Regions from separate parts of the Halomonas elongata DSM 2581 genome, predicted to be linked through region 3. Evidence: predicted binding sites of a transcription regulator. Region 3 holds the regulator's gene; each other region holds the start of a gene.
What was found. The regulator sigma-54, encoded in region 3, starts transcription at its own class of promoters, with help from an activator protein. The targets are predictions, from matches to a motif close to TGGCACNNNNNTTGCTNT.

Region 1: the regulator sigma-54 is predicted to act here: its motif matches at 2,272-2,289, upstream of HELO_RS00515 (P-II family nitrogen regulator).
Region 2: the regulator sigma-54 is predicted to act here: its motif matches at 1,711-1,728, upstream of HELO_RS12270 (ANTAR domain-containing response regulator).

Annotation. Positions count from the first base shown of each region.
Region 1 is NC_014532.2:113,219-116,489, forward strand. It holds gene HELO_RS00500 (glycoside hydrolase family 31 protein) at 1-26, shown strand, start outside; gene glnK (P-II family nitrogen regulator) at 91-429, opposite strand; gene HELO_RS00510 (ammonium transporter) at 585-1,826, opposite strand; gene HELO_RS00515 (P-II family nitrogen regulator) at 1,872-2,210, opposite strand; gene HELO_RS00520 (accessory factor UbiK family protein) at 2,503-2,844, shown strand; gene HELO_RS00525 (YifB family Mg chelatase-like AAA ATPase) at 2,937-3,271, shown strand, end outside.
Region 2 is NC_014532.2:2,616,984-2,620,254, reverse strand. It holds gene HELO_RS12275 (CmpA/NrtA family ABC transporter substrate-binding protein) at 69-1,082, opposite strand; gene HELO_RS12270 (ANTAR domain-containing response regulator) at 1,079-1,672, opposite strand; gene HELO_RS12265 (nitrate reductase) at 2,073-3,271, shown strand, end outside.
Region 3 is NC_014532.2:1,070,604-1,073,874, forward strand. It holds gene HELO_RS04980 (PTS sugar transporter subunit IIA) at 1-289, opposite strand, end outside; gene hpf (ribosome hibernation-promoting factor, HPF/YfiA family) at 296-607, opposite strand; gene HELO_RS04990 (RNA polymerase factor sigma-54) at 708-2,129, opposite strand; gene lptB (LPS export ABC transporter ATP-binding protein) at 2,335-3,060, opposite strand; gene lptA (lipopolysaccharide transport periplasmic protein LptA) at 3,057-3,271, opposite strand, start outside.

The DNA of each region.
Region 1 (3,271 bases), 960 kb from region 3:
CGCCGGGGGAGAGCTGCCCACTCTGAGTTCTGGTAGTGCGCCGGAAGAGGGAAGAAACCCTTTTGAGCCTGGCTTCCCTCTTTCCTGAGATTACACCGCGTCCTTGTCGGTTTCGCCGGTACGGATGCGGATGACTTGTTCGAGCGGCGTGACGAAGATCTTGCCGTCGCCGATCTTGCCGGTATTGGCCACCTGGGTGATGGCGTCGATGACCTGTTCGGTCATGTCGTTGTCCACCGCGACCTCGAGCTTGACCTTGGGCAGGAAGTCGACCACGTATTCGGCACCGCGATAAAGCTCGGTGTGGCCCTTCTGGCGGCCGAAGCCCTTGACCTCGGTGACGGTGATGCCCTGGACGCCGATCTCGGAGAGCGATTCACGTACGTCGTCGAGCTTGAACGGCTTGATGATGGCGGTCACCAGTTTCATGGTCTTGTCCTCGCATGGTTCGTGTGCCGACGGCGACGCACGCCGTCCTTGCTGGCCTCATTGTGACAGAGCATACACCCGCAGCGAATAGAATAAAAAAAGCCCCCTTGCGGGGGCCAAGCAGGAGCACGCCAGCTCACTCGGGACACATCGCCTCACTTCTTGGCGACGTTGAACTCGGGGTAGGCCTCGAGACCGCATTCGGCCAGGTCGACGCCTTCGTATTCCTCTTCCTCGCTGACCCGGATGCCCATCACGGCCTTGAGGATCAGCCAGACGATCAGGCTGGCCACGAACACCCAGACGAAGATACCGAAGATACCGATGATCTGGGCGCCGAAGCTGGCTTCGCCGTTGGACAGCGGGACCGCCAGGACCCCCCAGATGCCGACCACGCCGTGGGCGGAGATCGCACCGACCGGGTCGTCGAGCTTCAGCTTGTCGAGGCAGACGATGGAGACGACGACCAGCAGGCCACCGAAGCCACCGATCAGGGTGGCACCCAGGGCACTGGGCGACAGCGGGTCGGCAGTGATGGAGACCAGGCCGGCGATGGCACCGTTCAGTGCCATGGTCAGGTCGGCCTTGCGGAACCAGGCCTTGGCCAGGATCAGGGCGGCGATCACGCCACCGGCGGCAGCCGCGTTGGTGTTGACCAGGACTTGCGCCATGTTGTTGGCGGAGGTCACGTCGGACACCTTCAACTCGGAGCCGCCGTTGAAGCCGAACCAGCCCAGCCACAGGATGAAGGTACCCAGTGTCGCCAACGGCATGTTGGCGCCCGGGATGGCGTAGATGGCCCCGTCCTTGCCGTACTTGCCCTTGCGGGGGCCGAGCACCAGCACGCCGGCCAGGGCGGCAGAGGCACCGGCCATGTGCACGATGCCGGAACCGGCATAGTCGGAGAAGCCGATCTCGGCCAGCCAGCCGCCGCCCCAGGTCCAGTAGCCGGAAACCGGGTAGATGAAGCCGGTCAGGATCACCGAGAAGATCAGAAAGGCCCACAGTTTCATGCGCTCGGCGACCGCGCCGGAAACGATCGACATGGCGGTGGCCACGAACACGACCTGGAAGAAGAAGTCGGCGCGGGCGGAATAGTAGGGCGCGTCATCGCCGCCGGCCATGACCGCATCCACGGAGTTCTCGCCACCCAGCAGGAAGCCCAGGCTGGGCAGGATGCCGCCGGCGCTGCTGGAGTACATGAGGTAGTAGCCCACCAGCAGGTACATGGTGCAGGCGATGGCGAACAGGGCGATGTTCTTGGTCAGGATCTCGGCGGTGTTCTTGGAACGGACCAGACCGGCCTCGAGCATCGAGAAGCCGGCGGCCATCCACATCACCAGGGCGCCGCAGACCAGGAAGTAGAAAGTATCGAGCGCGTAAGCAAGCTCTGTCATGACGAATGTCTCCGTATCGGGAACAGGCAGGAAGGCGGTCGGCGATCAGACGGCGTCGGCGCCACGCTCGCCGGTGCGGATGCGGATGACGTCTTCCAACGGGGTCACGAAGACCTTGCCGTCGCCGATCTTGCCGCTGTTGGCGGCATTGCAGATCGCGTCCAGCACGGTATCCAGTCGATCGTCGTCCACCGCGACCTCGACCTTGACCTTGGGCAGGAAGTCGACGACGTACTCGGCGCCGCGATAGAGCTCGGTGTGGCCCTTCTGGCGACCGAAGCCCTTGACCTCGGTGACGGTGATGCCCTGAACGCCGTTGTCGGCGAGCGCCTCGCGGACATCGTCGAGCTTGAAGGGCTTGATGACGGCAGTGATCAGCTTCATCCCGATTCTCCCTTGTTCGGTGAACGCGGCACGTTGCCGCGCGGTGCATAGTTGTCCTGATGAAGCGCGAATCGTGCCAGGTGGCGGGATATTGCTGACTTTTCATGAACCTGTGACTAGCGCGAGGTATCGCTGAGCAAGGAAAGTGCAATGCGGGGCCGGCTCATGCACAGGATTGGTGCCGGGGTGGCGGCGCCATGCCCCACAAGGTGGCAGGCATAAGGAATGCGGCGAGGAGCCGCCTTGCGTATCCTGTCGGTAGGTTTTCCACAATACGTTCAGGAGAGTCAGCATGGTCAGCCAGGACCGCATCAGCCGCTTGGCCCAGCAGATCGGGGAGCGCCTGCAGGGGGCTTCCCAGGCCCCGGAAGATGTGCAGAAAGGGGTGCAGCAGGTGGTGAAGGGCGCCTTCGACCGCCTCGAGCTCGTCTCGCGGGAGGATTTCGACATCCTCATGGATGTCCTGCAGCGCACACGCGGGCGGGTCGAAGCCCTCGAGAAACAGGTCGCCGCCCTGGAAGAGGCCCTGGACGCTTCCGCCGCCGCCGATGAAGATGCCGAAGAAGTCCGGGAAGCCGAGGTGGGCAGCGACTCCCCCGAGGAAGACGCCGGCGCCGGAGAGACCGGACGGTGAAATCCCGGGCGCGCTCCGTGTCACTGGTCTAGCCTGAAAAAGCGAGACAAGGAAGTCTCTCCAAGAAGGTACAGTGGCGCGAGGGAACGCCTATGACGCTGGCGATCATTCGCACCCGGGCGGGCCTCGGCCTGGAGGCGCCCGAGGTGCTTGTCGAGGTACACCTGACCAACGGCCTGCCTGGCATCACGCTGGTCGGGCTGCCCGAAACCGCCGTCAAGGAAAGCCGGGAGAGGGTGCGCAGCGCCCTGGTCAATGCCGGTTTCGAATTTCCGCTGCGGCGTATCACCCTGAATCTGGCGCCCGCCGATCTTCCCAAGGACGGCGGGCGCTTTGATCTCCCCATCGCACTGGGCCTGCTGGTCGCTTCCGGACAGATTCCGCCCGAGGCCCTGGCCGAGGTGGAGTGTGTGGGCGAACTGGCGTT
Region 2 (3,271 bases), 1.5 Mb from region 3:
TTTTATATCATCTGGTTACAAGTGACTGTGGGGATCCTTTACCTGTTTCAGGTCGTGTCTCGTGCACGTCATTGGTGCGTGGCGGCATCGAAATGCGCGGGGCTGTAGCAGGTCGAGAGGGTGCGCATGTCGAGCACGCGACCGCTCTCGCGCATGTGCTGGTCGAGGTGCTCGGCGACATGGGACATGATCTCGGCGGTCGGGCGGGGATCGCCGACCAGGCTCTGCCACGCCGGCGGGGCATCGGGCGCCAGGGTCTCGAGGTGCTCGACGCTGCGATCCAGGTAGGGCGGCAACGCCAGCCAGCCCAGGGCGCGTCGGGCATGCTCCGGCGAGGCGTCGAGCCACTGGCTGGCCTTGTGCAGCGCACGAATCATTGCCGCCAGGGTAGTGGGATAGCGCAGCGCCCAGGAGGCCGTCACGCCCAGAACCTTCTCGGGATGCGCCGGCCATAGCTGGGCGCCGCTGGCGACGATACGCCCGACGTCGCGATGCCGGGCCAGGCTGCCCCAGGGCTCGCCGACGCAGAAGCCGTCGATCTCGCCGCTTTCCAGCGCCTCGACCATGCGGGGCGGGGGGAGGGCGCCCAGTGCCACCTGGCGATCGATGTCGATATCGGCACTGGCCAGCCATTCGCGCAGTTGATAGTGCTGGCAGGAGTAGGGGTAGACCATCGCCAGCCTGGGGGGATCGCCGCGGTGGTCGTGCAGTCGGGCGGCGAAGCGTCGGGCATTGTCGCGTGGGTCGCGATCCTCGCCGATGTCGTCCATGTCCTCGGACCAGCGCCGCGACAGCACGATGGTGTTGCCGCCACGGCCGAGGATGAACGGCGCCAGGGTCTCGCAGGGGGCACGTGACAGGCCGAGACTCATGGCCAATGGCAGGGGCGAGAGCATGTGGGCGCCGTCGAGCAGGCCGGAGGCGACTTTGTCGCGCAGCGTCGACCAGGCATTTTCGCGCGAAAGGGCGACCTCGAGCCCTTCGTCGGCGAAGAAGCCGGCCTCGCGGGCGATGATCGGCAGGGCAGCGTCGAGCAGGGGGATGAATCCCAGCGTCAGTCGTTCGAGTTCGGGCGTGCTCATCGTCCCTTCTCCAGTTGTTCGAGGATGTCGATCACGTTGCTGGCCACATCGCCGATACGCTGGCCGCGATCCATGGCCAGCTTGCGCAGCATGCGATAGGCCTGGGGCTCGTCGCAGTCCTGATGTTTCATCAACAGGCCCTTGGCGCGTTCGATGCGCTTGCGTTCGGCCAGTTGGGTGCGGGCCTGGTCCAGTTCGCGGCGCATCGACTGGAAGGATTCGAAGCGGGCGATGGCGACTTCCATGACCGCCTTGACCCGGCCCGGCACCAGGCCGTCCACCACATAGGCGCTGACGCCGGACTTGAGGGCGGCATGCATGGTCTCGGGGTCATGCTGGTCGGCGAAGAACACCACCGGACGTGGATTCTCGCGGTTGAGCAGCGACATGCTGTCGAGGGTGTCGCGATCGGGGGATTCCATGTCGATGATCACCACATCGGGCTGATGGCGGGCGACCATCTCGTTGAGGCTCGTCGGGGCCTGCAGGCGGCAGATGACCTCGTGGCCCTCGTTGGCGAGGGCTTCCTCGACCATGGCGGCCCGCACGATCTCGTCGTCGACCAGGAGGACTTTCAAGGGCTGAGGCATGGTGGCGTAGCTCGTTGCATAGGGGCGTTGCCCGATCTTTTGCAAGATGCGTTCCAGTTGTCGGAAATCCCCATGAATGGCAGCTATGTGCTTTCCCGGAGGCAGCGGCAGGAAGCGCAACGGCCTGGTATTGCACCGAGTCGGTGCGAGCGGGTTGGTGAGATGCGCCCGACCTGTGCGGCAAGCTTCCCGTTTACCTGTGGCGAGATCGTCACGGAGCGCGGCATCCCGGGGACCGGGCATTCCTGGCACGGGGCTTGCTAGATAACAAATGACCAGGATGGATCAAGGGTGATCCATTCATCGGCAAAGACGCCCACCGCTTCTCCGCAGCTTCGGCTGCCGTGAGGCGGTGGGCGTCGTCGTTTCGGCAAGTCGTTCACGACGGGAGGAAAGCGTCATGTCCAGGGCCTCAACGCAAGACGCACGCACCACATGCCCCTATTGCGGGGTTGGTTGCGGCGTGCGGGCCGAGATGCAGCAGGGCCGCATCGTCGGCGTCGAGGGCGACACCGAGCACCCGGCCAATCATGGCCGTTTGTGCGTCAAGGGCTCGGCACTGCACGAAACGCTGGGTGAACAGGGGCGGCTGACACAGCCGCGGCTGGATGGCGCCGAGGTCGACTGGGACACCGCCCTGGACGCCGTGGCCGGGCGCCTGGCCGAGACGCAGCGCCAACATGGCCCCGGGGCGGTGGCCGGTTATCTCTCCGGGCAGCTGCTCACCGAGGACTATTACGTCGCCAACAAGCTGTTCAAGGGCTTTCTCGGCACGCCGCATCTGGATACCAACTCGCGGCTTTGCATGGCCTCGGCGGTGGCCGCCTACAAGCGCTCGCTGGGGGCCGATGCCGTGCCCTGCAACTACGAGGACCTGGAGGACGCCGAGCTGGTGGTGCTGGCGGGCTCGAACCTGGCCTGGAATCACCCGGTGCTGTTCCAGCGGCTGCGCGTCGCCAAGACGCGCAATCCCCTGCTGCGGGTGGTGGTGATCGACCCGCGCGTCACCGACACCTGCGAGCTGGCTGATCTCTACCTGGGCGTGCGTCCCGGCAGCGATGCCCGCCTGTTCACCGGGCTGCTGGCCTGGATGGCCGCACGCGGCAAGCTCGATCGCGTCTATCTGGAACGCCACACCCAAGGGCTGGAGGAAACCCTGGCCGAGGCCCGTCAGGACGATGTCTCGATCGAGGCCATCGCCGCCGACTGCGATGTCGACCCCGAGCGCCTGGAGACCTTCTTCTACTGGTTCGCCAGCCAGCTCCACGTGGTGACGCTATATTCCCAGGGCATCAACCAGTCGAGCAGCGGTACCGACAAGTGCCAGGCGATCATCAATTGCCACCTGGCGGGTGGCAAGATCGGTTTGCCCGGCGCCGGTCCCTTCTCCATCACCGGCCAGCCCAATGCCATGGGCGGGCGCGAGGTGGGCGGCCTGGCCAACCAGTTGGCCGCCCACATGGATTACCAAAGCCCCGGCGCCCTGGACCGGGTGACGCGCTTCTGGAGTACCGACTCGCTCGTTCCGCGTCTCCCGGAAGGGCCGGGGCACAAGGCGGTGGAGCTGTTCGAGGCCATCGAGCGCGGCGAGATCCGGGC
Region 3 (3,271 bases):
CGGGGTCGCCGTCGACGGCATCGAAGTCGATCGGTTCGGCGAGCTTCAAGAAGCCGGCGATGGGGGCCTTGCAGTGAGGGTTGCGGGAATGGGGAATGGCGACCCCGTGCCCGATGCCCGTGCTGCCCAGGCGCTCCCGACCGATCAGACGGCTGAAGACCTCCTGGCTATCCAGGCTGGGTGTGTTCTGGGCGATGAAGGTGCTGAAGAATTCCAGCACGCGCTTCTTGCTCCCCCCGGGCACATCGAACAGGGTGCGCTCGGGGGGCAGTATGGTTTCCAGAGACATGACGGGTCAGCGTGCGCCGGCGGCGCCCTGGGCGCGCGCCTGGGATTTTTCCTTGTGTTTCACCAACTGGCGATCGAGCTTGTCGGCGAGGGCGTCGATGGCGGCGTACATGTCGCCGTCCATTGCTTCGGCATGCAGGTCGGCACCGGCAGCATGCAGGGTACAGGCAGCTTGTTGGCGTTCCTTCTCCACGGAGAGCGTGACTTGCACGGTGGTGATGTTGTCGTAATGACGTTCGAGGCGCGCGAGTTTCTCTTGGACATAGTCACGCAGGGCGTCGGTCAATTCCACATGATGGCCGGTGAGGTTGACTTGCATGACACGCTCCTTGCTCCTGGGATTGTGCCTCGATTGTAACCCTTTTTGGAGTCGAGCAAACCCCCTGTGTAAAGCGCCTTTCGCGCCCCGGTTCGGGAGGTCAGCGAAGGCGCTTGCGTTGGCTCGAGGACGGGATGTTCATCGCTTCGCGATACTTGGCCACGGTGCGTCGCGCCACTTCGATGCCTTCCTCGGCGAGCAGGGTGACGAGCTTGTTGTCGGAGAGCGGTTTGCGGGCCGGTTCCTCCTGGATGAGCTTGCGGATCCGGGCGCGGATGGCGGTGCTGGAATGGGCGTCGTCGCCACCGCCGACATGACTGGAGAAGAAGTACTTGAGCTCGAACACGCCGCGCGGCGTGTGGATGTATTTCTGGGTGGTCACCCGCGAGATGGTCGATTCGTGCATTTCCACGGCCTGGGCGATATCGGCCAGGATCAGCGGCTTCATGGCCTCCTCGCCGTGTTCCAGGAAATCCAGCTGGCGGACCATGATCTCGTGGCCGACCCGCAGCAGGGTGTCGTTGCGGCTGGACAGGCTCTTGAGCAACCAGCGCGCTTCCTGCAGGTGATCCTTGAGAAACTGGTTGTCCTGGCTCTTGTCGGCGCGCCGGATCAGGGCGGCGTAGTCGGGCTGAATGCGCAGTCTCGGCATGGCCTCGGGGTTGAGCTCGACCTGCCAGCCCTGTTCGTCGCGCCGGGCGATGAGATCGGGGATGACATAGTCGTCGCTGCCGCTGGCGAAGGTGCTGCCCGGGCGTGGATCGAGTCCTCTGATCAGGGAGATCACTTCGTCGAGGGCTTCGTCGTCCAGGCCGAGGCGCCGTTTCAGCAGGCGTCGGTCATCACCGGCCAGGGCCTCGAGAAACTGGCGGGCCAGGCGCCGGGCCTGTGGAAGCCAGGGGGTGTCCTGGGGCAGGGCGGCGAGTTGCAGCATCAGGCATTCCCGCAGGTCGCGAGCGAAGACGCCGGTGGGTTCGAATTGCTGTACGCGCAGCAGTACGGCTTCGACCTCGCGGCTGGACGGTCCCTCCAGCCCTTGGTCGCGCAGGCCCTCGCGGATGTCGTCCAGGGGCTGGTCCAGGTAGCCGTCGTCGTTCACCGCATCGATCAGGCTTTCGGCGATACGCGAGGCACGTTCCTCGAGGCCGCTCATGGCCAACTGCCAGGCCAGGTGACCCTGCAGGCTCTGGCCGGCTGCCTGGCGTTCGAAATCGGGGGCCTCGCCGCTGCCCGAGCCGCTCAGGCTTCCCAGGCCGGCGTCCTGATAGGTGTCGGACCAGTCGCTGTCGACGGTCAGTTCATCGGGAATCTCGCTGGCCCAGTCGTCCTCGGCCGTCTCGCCGACCGCCAGCTCGCCGAAGTCCTCGTCGAGCTCCAGCATGGGGTTGGATTCCAGGGCCTGCTGGACTTCCTGGCGCAGGTCGAGGGTGGAAAGCTGCAGCAGGGCAATGGCCTGCTGCAGCTGAGGTGTCATAGTGAGCTGGGTGCCGAGCCGCAGTTGCAGGGAAGCCTTCATGGCCATAGGAAAAGAGATCCGCTCAACGTGCGAGAAAACCCCACCCTAGTCCGCTGTCGCGGCGCATGCAAGCCCTTGTTCAAGCAATTATCATGCCATTGGCAATTTTCGTGCCTTGGCGATAAAGCATTCCTTATATCAGCTTGTTGTGATCAGACAGACTGGGGAAAGATGGGTGAGGGGCGCCATGCCGGACAGTGACCGGCATGGATCAGAGTCGGAAGTCCTGTCCCAGATAGACATCGCGCACCTGCTGGTTGGCGAGGATCGCCTCGGCGTTGCCCTCGGCGATGATCTGGCCGTCGCCGACGATGTAGGCGCCGTCGCAGATATCGAGGGTCTCGCGGACGTTGTGGTCGGTGATCAGCACGCCGATGCCGCGGGCCTTGAGCTGGCGGATGATACCCTTGATTTCGCCGACGGAAATGGGATCCACGCCCGCGAAGGGTTCGTCCAGGAGAATGAAGTCGGGTTCGGTGGCCAGGGCGCGGGCGATTTCCACTCGACGACGTTCGCCACCGGACAGGCTCATGCCGGCGTTGTTGCGGATGTGAGTGATGTGGAAGTCTTCCAGCAGCGATTCCAGTTGGGCGCGACGGCCGGCTCGATCGAGATCCTTGCGGGTCTCGAGGATGGCCATGATGTTGTCGGCCACGCTGAGCTTGCGAAAGATCGAGGCTTCCTGAGGCAGGTAGCCGATGCCGGCGCGGGCGCGCTCGTGCATGGCGGCGCCGGACAGGTCCCGGTCACCGATGGCGACTTGCCCGGCATCGGCACGAACCAGCCCCACGATCATGTAGAAGGACGTGGTCTTGCCGGCCCCGTTGGGGCCGAGCAGGCCGATGATGCGGCCCTGATCGATCTCCAGGCTGATGTCGTGGACCACGCGGCGGCCCTTGTAGCTCTTTGCCAGGTGGCGTGCATGGAGTGTCTTCATTGAGAATCCTGCTTCTCGGGCTCCAGGGTCATGCGTACTCGCTGGTTGCCTTCGACGCCCTCGGCGGCAGAGCGTGCCTGGACGACGCGGCGGTCGAGGAAGTATTCCAGATAGCCACCGTTGAAGGTGTCGCCGCCCCGGTGCAGTTCGGCCTGGTCGATGAGCTCCATGCGGCGCTCGGCGACGTGGTAGACGATGCGCTGCCCCCAGC